Regions from separate parts of the Algoriphagus sp. oki45 genome, predicted to be linked through region 1. Evidence: riboswitches for the same ligand, from Rfam matches in the RefSeq annotation. Region 1 holds a riboswitch; each other region holds the start of a gene.

The links. A riboswitch is a leader RNA that binds a small molecule or an ion and turns the genes downstream of it on or off. The one in region 1 is predicted to bind S-adenosylmethionine.
Region 2: linked by a shared signal. The riboswitch ahead of AAA942_RS02770 (O-acetylhomoserine aminocarboxypropyltransferase/cysteine synthase family protein) and the one ahead of AAA942_RS03445 (homocysteine S-methyltransferase family protein) in region 1 are both predicted to bind S-adenosylmethionine.
Region 3: linked by a shared signal. The riboswitch ahead of AAA942_RS17500 (trans-sulfuration enzyme family protein) and the one ahead of AAA942_RS03445 (homocysteine S-methyltransferase family protein) in region 1 are both predicted to bind S-adenosylmethionine.

What each region holds. Positions count from the first base shown of each region.
Region 1 covers NZ_BTPC01000001.1:776,883-780,157, forward strand. Annotated here, with positions in the region: gene metH (methionine synthase) at 1-789, opposite strand, end outside; gene AAA942_RS03445 (homocysteine S-methyltransferase family protein) at 782-1,837, opposite strand; SAM riboswitch class I at 1,910-2,009, opposite strand; gene AAA942_RS03450 (hypothetical protein) at 2,094-3,275, opposite strand, start outside.
Region 2 covers NZ_BTPC01000001.1:630,829-634,103, reverse strand. Annotated here, with positions in the region: gene AAA942_RS02775 (homoserine O-acetyltransferase family protein) at 1-474, opposite strand, end outside; gene AAA942_RS02770 (O-acetylhomoserine aminocarboxypropyltransferase/cysteine synthase family protein) at 487-1,791, opposite strand; SAM riboswitch class I at 1,962-2,072, opposite strand; gene AAA942_RS02765 (carbonic anhydrase) at 2,157-2,810, opposite strand; gene AAA942_RS02760 (SulP family inorganic anion transporter) at 2,807-3,275, opposite strand, start outside.
Region 3 covers NZ_BTPC01000004.1:343,082-346,356, reverse strand. Annotated here, with positions in the region: gene AAA942_RS17505 (GntP family permease) at 1-592, opposite strand, end outside; gene AAA942_RS17500 (trans-sulfuration enzyme family protein) at 752-1,918, opposite strand; SAM riboswitch class I at 2,012-2,116, opposite strand; gene pth (aminoacyl-tRNA hydrolase) at 2,178-2,738, opposite strand; gene AAA942_RS17490 (50S ribosomal protein L25/general stress protein Ctc) at 2,820-3,275, opposite strand, start outside.

The DNA of each region.
Region 1 (3,275 bases):
AATTCCCATATCCATACCATGATGTATAGCATGGTAGAGAAATGCAGCATGCATGGCCTCACGAACCCGATCATTTCCTCTGAAGGAAAAAGAAACATTGGACACCCCCCCACTCACTTTGGCGCCGGGAAGATTTTCCTTGATCCATTTTGTGGCCAAAAAGAAATCAAGTGCATTGCGTCGATGCTCTTCCATGCCGGTAGCAACCGGGAAAATATTCGGGTCGAAAATGATATCCTGAGGATTGAAATTGACCTGATCCACCAAAACCCGATAACTACACTCGCATATCTCTATTCGGCGATTATATGTATCTGCCTGACCTTTTTCGTCAAACGCCATAACAACCACCGCCGCCCCAAACTTCTTAATGGTCTTTGCCTGATGCACAAATTCCTCTTCTCCGTTTTTAAGGGAAATCGAATTGACAATCCCTTTTCCCTGCACACACTTCAATCCTGCCAAAATGATACTCCATTTGGAGCTATCGATCATGATGGGAATACGGCTGATTTCCGGTTCCGAAGCGATCAGGTTGAGGAAACGGGTCATGGCGTATTCTCCATCCAGCATGCCCTCATCCATGCATACGTCCAAGACTTGAGCACCGCCTCTGACTTGATCCAAGGCGATATCCAGGGCCTCATCGTATTTTCCATTCAAAATGAGCCGAGCAAACTTTTTGGAGCCGGTGACATTGGTCCGCTCGCCGATATTGACAAAGTTGATGTTAGGGGTGAAAACCAAAGGTTCCAGTCCCGACAATTTCATGTAGTTCTGCTTAGGCATTGCTTTCCTCCTCTTCCAATTCTTCTTCGATTTTTCTAGGCTGAAATTCTGTAGCCATTTTTGCAAGAGCACGAATATGGTCAGGTGTTGTACCACAGCATCCTCCCAAAATATTGAGCATTCCTTCTTTCAAAAAATCCCTGACCTGATCGGCCATTTCATTCGCTCCCTGATCGTATGCGCCAAATTCATTTGGCAAGCCTGCATTCGGATAGGCAGAAACATAGAAAGGTGCTTTTTGGGAAAGCACTTTCAAATAAGGTCTTAATTCTTTTGCTCCCAGCGCGCAATTTAAGCCTACCGATAGCAAGGGAACATGGGAAACAGAAATCAAAAAGGCCTCTGTGGTCTGTCCCGAGAGCGTTCTCCCGGAAGCATCCGTGATGGTCCCTGAAATCATAATCGGAATCCCCCCTTCTCTAGGGTCTAGCGGGATATTCCTTTCTTCATACACTTCCTGCACAGCATAAAGCGCTGCTTTTGCATTGAGCGTATCAAATATAGTCTCGATCAAAATGATATCTGCCCCACCATCCAACAGTCCTCGGACCTGCTCTGAATAAGCTTCAGCAAGTTGGTCAAAAGTAATCGCCCGATACCCGGGATCGTTGACATCAGGTGATATAGAAGCAGTCCGGTTTGTAGGCCCCATGGCTCCGGCTACAAATCGGGGTTTGGAGGAATCCAGTGCTGTAAACTCTTCAGCTACTTCCCTTGCGATTTTTGCTGATTCAAAATTGATCGCATATGCCAAATGAGGCAGTGAATAATCTTCCTGAGCGATGGTAGTACCGGAAAAAGTATTGGTCTCAATGATATCAGCACCAGCTTCCAGGTATTCTCTATGGATGGCTTTGATGATATCAGGTCTGCTTAATGAAAGGAGATCATTGTTCCCTTTCAAAGGTTTGGGGTGATCGGCCAGTTGGGGATTTCTGAAATCATTTTCATCCAGCTTATAGCGCTGAATCATTGTGCCCATCGCACCATCCAATATTAGGATTCGCTTTTCAATCGCTTGGAGTAGGACTTCGGTTCGGTTTTGCATGGTAATAGGTTCTTCAAATCAAAAAGCAAATCGAGCAAAACACGGAGAAAAGTACGGAGAGGTATTCTTTTCCGCTCATCTTCTTCCGGCATATCCGGAATGGGAGTTAGCACCTTGTTATCAGGTTGCTAAGACGTCGTAGGGCCCTTCCCTCGGTCTTTCTCGATAAGCTAGGCAAAAATAACAGCAAAAAGGGAATTCCAATCAACTGCGAGAAGTAAAACTTGGATAAAAATAGGATTCAACTTTATCTCAACTAAGGCCGAACCCCTATTCCAAAGAGCAGGTAGCTACCTGACATGTATTGATTCATAGAGATCTCACCAAGACTATATCCAGGAAAGGCCAGCTCATAACCGGCAGAAGCAGTAAATACCAAATCAAAAAGTTTCCTTTTGGTCATCGGCAGTCCATATTCAAAAAACATTTCCGGCTTGAACATTACCCCAGAACTTCTCAAGTACCCATCAAAATACCTTTTTTCAAACAGCTCCGGAAAATCAGGCTTGTCCACCTCGCTGAGCGTGTATCGCAGATTGCCATATCCTACACCTCCCAACAATCCCAAAGCAAAATTCTCAAATTGAATCAGCTTGAGGCCCCCATTTGCATAAACCCGTACACTATTCAAGCTGTGCTCCTGAAAATTGCTAGCCTGTCCACTCATGGCAAGATTAAAGATATCTACGCCATATAAAATACCCTCTGTATCTCCCAAAATCCGAAGACCCCAGTTGGAAGGTTTGCCTTCCAATGGCTGATAGTCAAAGGATTTAAGGTAAGTATTCAATTCATCAGGTTGGGTAAAATGAACCCCTCTAAATAGAGAAATTCCGATGGATGCATCCTTGTAAAAGAAATTCCTATCAGGAAGAGAAATTCCTGCCCCCACCCGGATAAAAGCTCCCGACTGGGCATTATCGAAGGCAATCCCATTCATATTCCAAGAGTTTTCGATTGGGCTAAACGAATACCCCCCTCTAGCGATGACTTGGAGCGCTTCTTTTCTTCCTGGAATTGGAAAGTCATAGCTCAGTTGGAAGCCGATTTCAGTCAAAAAATTTCCAAACTGCGAAGTTCCTTGGTGTATATCGTTTTTCCGAAGGATAAATCCTTGCTGAGGATCTAGGAGAAATAGTTCTAGATTTCGGTCTTGGCCCTCGGGCAGCATCTGAAAATTCATAAACCCGAAACCCAGTCCCAAATAGTGAATCAATTGAAATCTTCCCTCTTCAGTCATGGAATAACCAACATTAAAAAGTGCCCTCGTAGTCCGATATCGGATTTCCATATCGTCAAGCTGACTTGCTTTTCCGGTATGCTGTCCCAAGTCAAATCCCAAAACAAAGTCATTGATTCGAGTCTGATAGCCTAGTCCGAAGCTGGAATATCTATTCCTTAGAGGTGACAACCCCCTTTCTTTGAGCATTTGATTAAA
Region 2 (3,275 bases), 150 kb from region 1:
TTCCACGGCCCACTCCAATGCTACCTGCCCTCCGAGGGACCCTCCAATCAAGGTATGGATTTGGTCAAGCTGGAGATGAATTCTCAATTTCTCCAAACTGGCAGCCAAATCTCTCGGAGTCAATTGGGGAAAATCATAGAAATAAGCATTTCCAGTTTCCGAATTGATACTAAGTGGATTGGTAGATCCATAGTTGCTTCCCAAAAGATTTGCACAAATGATAAAATACTCAGATGGATCAAAGAATTTCCCCTCCCCAATCAATCCTTCCCACCACTCTGCAGCATGAGAGTTGCCGGTTAAAGCGTGGACTACCCATATTACATTGGTCTTATTCTCATTAAGCTGACCATAAGTGGTATAGGCTAAATCGTAAGATTGAAATACTTGTCCAGATTCCAAGACAAGAGGTTCATCGCTGTGAAAGGTGTGATCAATCATTGTCAAATCCTCAGAAGAAAGGAGGAGATCCATCGGAATATTTAATTATAATTTGTCAAAAGCCTGCTGAAGGTCAGCTTTGATATCCTCAATATGCTCAATACCCAAGGAGAGTCTCAGCAAAGTAGGTGTCACCCCTGCGGCTACTTGCTCTTCATTGCTAAGCTGCTGATGGGTGGTGGCTGAAGGCTGGATGATCAGTGTTTTAGCGTCACCTACATTGGCCAAGTGGGAGATAAGCTCCAGATTATTGATAAAAGAAGAGGTGGACTCCTTGTCTCCTTTTAATTCAAAACTCAAAACTCCTCCAAACCCATTTTTAAGGTATTTTTTGGCCAAGGCATGATAAGGAGATGAGGGCAATCCTGGGTATTTTACTTTGGACACTTTGGGATGAGACTCTAGCCAAGAAGCGATTGCAAGGGCATTTTCGACCGTTCTTTGTACTCTAAGGGAAAGGGTTTCTATTCCCTGAAGCAAGAGAAAGGAGTTGAAAGGACTGATCGCCGGCCCAAAATCCCGCAAGCCTTCTACCCGAGCCCGGATAGCAAAGGCGATATTGGGAAGCCCAAGAGGATTGTTTTCTCCAAAAACCTCCCAAAAATTCAAGCCATGATAGCCTTCGGACGGCTCAGAAAATTGAGGGTACTTTCCATTTCCCCAATTGAAATTGCCGGCATCGACGATAATTCCGCCGATAGAGGTACCATGTCCTCCGATCCATTTGGTAGCAGACGAGGTCACAATATTCGCTCCATGCTCGATAGGTCGGAATAAATACCCTCCAGCACCAAACGTATTGTCTACAATCAGTGGGATTTCATGCTTTTTCGCCAGGGCAGCGATAGCTTCAAAATCAGGTATGTTGAATTCCGGATTTCCTATGGTTTCCAGATAGATGGCTTTAGTCTTTGCGTCGATCAGTTTTTCAAAAGCTTCTGGAGAATCACCTTTGGCAAATCTGGCTTCTATACCGATTCGCTTGAATGCTACTTTGAATTGGTTGTATGTGCCTCCATAAAGAAAAGAGGTGGAAACAAAGTTTTCACCGGCTTGAAGTATATTATTCAAAGCCAAAAACTGAGCTGCCTGACCAGAACTAGTGGCGACAGCAGCCACACCCCCTTCCAAGGCTGCGATTCTTTTTTCAAAGACATCCGTAGTGGGATTCATGATTCGGGTGTAAATATTTCCGAATTCCTTTAGGCCAAATAGATTGGCTCCATGTTCCGCACTGTTGAAGGTATAGGAAGTGGTCTGGTAGATGGGAACTGCCCGTGAATTGGTAGTCGGGTCAGGTGCTTGTCCAGCATGAAGCTGAAGGGTTTCAAATCGATAATTACTAGACATGGTTTATAGGATTAAAGGGTTAAAAGACAAGGAAAAGAATTGGCTGATGAATTAATAACAAAGCCAATTGGAACTGAAGGCAAAGCCAATAGGGATTCGGATCTTTCCAAAAAGGAAAAACTGCTTAGCCGAAAGTAATAGAGGGAGGAGTATTTGTTCATGCCGCAAGGAATTTATAGTTCCGAAGAAGACCCTCTTCTCCGGCAGGAATGGGCACCTTTCCACTTTGGAAGGTTGCCAGAGGGTCGTAGAGCCTGTCTCTCGCCTCTTCTTTATAAATCCCTGCACAAAAAGTGTAAGGATGTAGCAAATTAAACAGGGGATTTTGACAATCCCAAAAATAAGTCTCTAAATCAAAGGCAAAATCATAAAATCGTGTTCAGTTGATCATCTGAATAGCGAAAAATGGGATGAACATTTTCCAAGTCAGGGGCGATTTTTACCAGCTCTTTTACTTTTCCATCTTCCAAACCATAAGCCCAACCATAAACGTGCGGCGCTTGGCGTTCCTTCCAGGCTTTTTGAATAATGGACGTTTTGATCAGATCCTGACACTGTTCGATTACATTCAATTCTACCAGCCGATTGACTTGGGCTTTGTGATCCTTGATTGACTCTATTTCTTCTTGGTATAGCTTGTAGACTTCCTTGATATTTCTCAACCACTTATTAATCAAGCCATACGAATGATGGGAGATAGCAGCTTCGACACCCCCGCATCCATAGTGACCACAGATGATTACATACTCTACCTTTAATACTTCTACCGCATACTGAAGGACAGACAATAGATTCAAGTCTGTGTGAACGACCATATTGGCAATGTTTCGATGAACGAACACTTCTCCGGGATCAGTACCTGTAATCTCATTGGCGGGAACCCGGCTATCTGAACATCCAATCCAAAGAAACTTGGGCTTTTGCTGATTTGCCAGTCGCTTGAAAAAATCCTTGTCTGTTTGAATTTTCTCCTCGGACCAAGCTTTGTTTTGTAAAAGAAGTTTTTCGTAAGGATTCATAGGGATTTGGAAAGATGGTAATGATAGCCTTCTATGGTAATTTCTATGTTTTTGGAAGGACAGGACTGAATAAAATCATCCAGCACTTCCTTAATGTCATTATCTATAAACTGTGCCTTATTTGCATTTAAGATTACTTTTGCCCCATCCGGTATTTCACCAAGCTTTTTGACCAAAAATGCTTTATTTAAAAAAGATACATCTTTTTGGAGTTTGAGAAGGTAGTTTCCGTTGTGTTCAGTGATGGTGATGGCTCGCTGAAAATTGGTTTTGATCACAAAAAACAACCCGAAAACCATCCCGATGCCTATTCCAACCAGCAAATCAGTAAACAGAATGGCCAATACGGTGACCAAAAAAGGAATAAATTGATTTAAGCCTTTTTCAAAAATTTCAATAAAAATAGAAGGCTTCGCCAATTTGTATCCCACCACAAATAGAACGGCGGCAAGACAGCTTAGCGGG
Region 3 (3,275 bases), on a different contig from region 1:
CCCATTTCTGAACAAAGAATAGGAGCGGAATGAGTGTAATCAATGAAACCAATCCTCCGTAGAAAATGACCTGTCCCAAATCAGCTCCCAAAATCCCTGCAGTGGCTATAGGGCCTGGTGTGGGTGGAACCAATGAGTGACTGGCCATGGCACCAAGGGAAACGGCTACAATCGTCGCCGCATAGGAAAGAGTACTTTTTGCGGAAAGGGATTTGGCAATGGGATTCATCATGATAATGGTACTGTCTCCAAACACAGGGATAGAAAGAATCCAACTGCTAAGCATCAGGGATAAATTCACGGATTTTTCTCCCACCCAGCGGAGTACTTTTTCGGCAATCACCATGGCTCCTCCGGTTTTTTCCAAAAAAGTACCCAAAATTACGCCTAGCAAAATCAATAATCCCACACTACCCAAAACTCCGCCAAATCCTTCAGAGATCGACTTGATGATCAACTCCGGCTCCATGCCCATCATCAATCCATAAATGATGGCTCCTACAAACAGTGCCAAAAAAGGATGAATGTCAAACTTGATGATAGCAACTAAAATGAGGGTCAGGGAGACCAGAATAATCAGGAGTGTGAGCATCTTGGGTTCAAAGGTTGGAGTCTGCTTTTTCCAGAGTTGGAAAAAGTGAATCCAAAAAATTAAAGAAAAATCAGGGAAAAGCATCCCCTCCAGTGGAAAAGTTGAAAATAGAAAGCCGGCTGAGCAGATGTCCAGCCGGCTTTTGATCTAGCCAATTCCTTATTTTGATCTTTCCAAAGCTTGTTCAACGTCTTGGATGATGTCGTCAGAATGTTCCAATCCTACCGAAAGTCGGATCAATCCATCTGAAATTCCCACTTTGGCACGCTCCTCTGCGGAAAGTTTGCTGTGGGTAGTAGAAGCGGGATGAGTGATGATGCTACGGCTGTCTCCAAGGTTGGCTGTCACCGAGATCATTTTCAGCTGGTCAATAAATCGCTGTGCTCTGGCCACTCCTCCTTTGAGAGAAAGGGTGATGATTCCGCCTCCCGCTTTCATTTGTTTGATTGCCAGGTCGTGTTGAGGATGGGAGGGGAGAAAGGGGTATTTGACTGCTTCCAAGTGGCTATTTCCTTCAAAATATTCTGCAATTCGAAGGGCGTTGGCGCAATGGCGGTCCATTCTTACTGCGAGTGTCTCCATACTTTTAGCCAAAATCCAAGCATTGAAAGGGGATATGGACGGCCCTGTATGCCGGGTGAAAAACTGTACCTCTTTAATGAGGTCCTTTTTCCCCAGAATCAAACCTCCCAAAACCCTTCCCTGTCCGTCGATGTATTTGGTAGCACTATGGGTGACGATATGAGCTCCCCACTTGGCCGGCTGCTGTAGATAAGGAGTGGCAAAGCAGTTGTCCACTACCAAAATCAACCCATGGGCCTGAGCAAATTTTCCCGCCCATTCCAAGTCGATGATTTCCAAGCCTGGATTGGACGGAGTTTCGATAAAGAGCATTTTGGTGTTGGGCTGGACCAGTTTTTCCCAATTTTGGCAATCTGAAATATCTCCATAGGTGGAGGTGATTCCCCATTTGGGGAAAACCCGGGTTAATAGCTGATGGGTGGATCCGAAAAGGGAGCGAGAAGCCAAAACATGGTCACCCTGCTCCAAAAGAGAAGCAATGCTCCCGAACATGGCCGCCATACCAGAGGCTGTGGCGATTCCATCATCCGTTCCTTCTGCCGCACAGACCTTTTGGATCAGATCTGCGGAGTTGGGATTGGCATAGCGCGAATAAATATTCCCCAGAATCTCGTCTGCAAACATGGCCCGAGCCTCCTCAGCTGAGTCAAAGGTGAAGCTGGAGGTAAGAAAGATGGGCGAGGAGTGTTCCTTTTCGTTGGTTCTGCTTTGGATTCGAATAGAATCTGTTTCAAAATGGCTCATGGCTTTAGGTATGGATAAGTATGGGCTTCAGGGGTGAAAAAAGAATTTCCCTAAGCAGAACCTGAACCAGAAAGAGGGGTAGATTAATCCGCCAATTTATAGTTCCCGCTGAGGGTAGGACTTGGCACCTTTCTCCTTGGCTGAAGATGGTTGCCAGAGGGTCATCGAGCCTAGTCTCTCGCCTCTTCTTTATAAATCAGTCACCTGAAGTGATGCAAAGAAAAAGGGAGAATTGGGTATTTCCAAATCTCCCTTGCAATCAGTCGTTGAATTGGGTCATAGTTTGGGCGATGCCGACGGTGCAAAACCCTTGAATCATGGATATCGCCCGATTCATCATCTCAGGTAGCTCCTCAAACTCTCGGGGCATAAATCTTCCCAAAACATATTCTACTTGTCTTCCTTTTGGGAAGTCGTCGCCAATCCCCATCCGTAATCGGGGATAATCCTGTCCACCCAAAAGCGCTTCAATATTTTTTAGCCCATTGTGTCCTGCTGAGCTGCCTTTTCCCCTCATGCGAAGTTTTCCAAAGGGAATGGCTACATCATCTACTAAGACCAGGATGTTTTCCTTGGGCACATTGAGTTCTTTCATCCAATAGTTGACTGCTTTGCCACTTAGGTTCATGTATGTAGTAGGCTTGATGAGATGTAGGGTTCTTCCTTTGTGTTTGATCTCGGTTTTGAAGGCCAGTCGGTCACTTTTCCACGCGGCCCCTTCCTTGTCAGCCAATCTATCCAAGGTCAAGAAGCCGATGTTATGTCGGGTGAGTTCGTATTCTGGGCCAATGTTTCCTAAGCCCACAATCAAATATTTCATATTCTATCCGGTTCAAGCTTTTGAAAATAAAAAATCCTGCCCGATAAAGGGCAGGATCTTAATAAACTGTTGGTAATTGAATTACTCAGCCTTTTTTCCTCTAAGTGCTCTCGGAATACCGATGGTCACGATGGAGACATTAGGAGAGGTAAGGATTTCATATCCTTCAGGCTTCAATTCACCTACTTTGAAAGATTTACCCAAGTCGAGGTTGGAAATATCAGCTTCGATAAAGTCAGGAAGGTTTTGAGCCAATCCTTTTACTTTCAATTTTCTGGTTTTGAATTCCAGCTTACCCCCTTTTGCAATACCTGGGGAGCTTCCTGTAATTTTAACAGGAATCTCAAACTTGATCGGCTTGTCATTGGTGAAAGCCATGAAGTCTGCATGAAGCAATACTTCACTTACCGGATGGAATTGAGCTTCTTTCAAAACCGCCTTCACGATAGTTCCTTCGATGTTCAATTCCACTAAGTGAACGTCCGGAGTATAGATCAAGTCCCTGAACAGGATGGCAGGGGAATGGAAATGAATTTG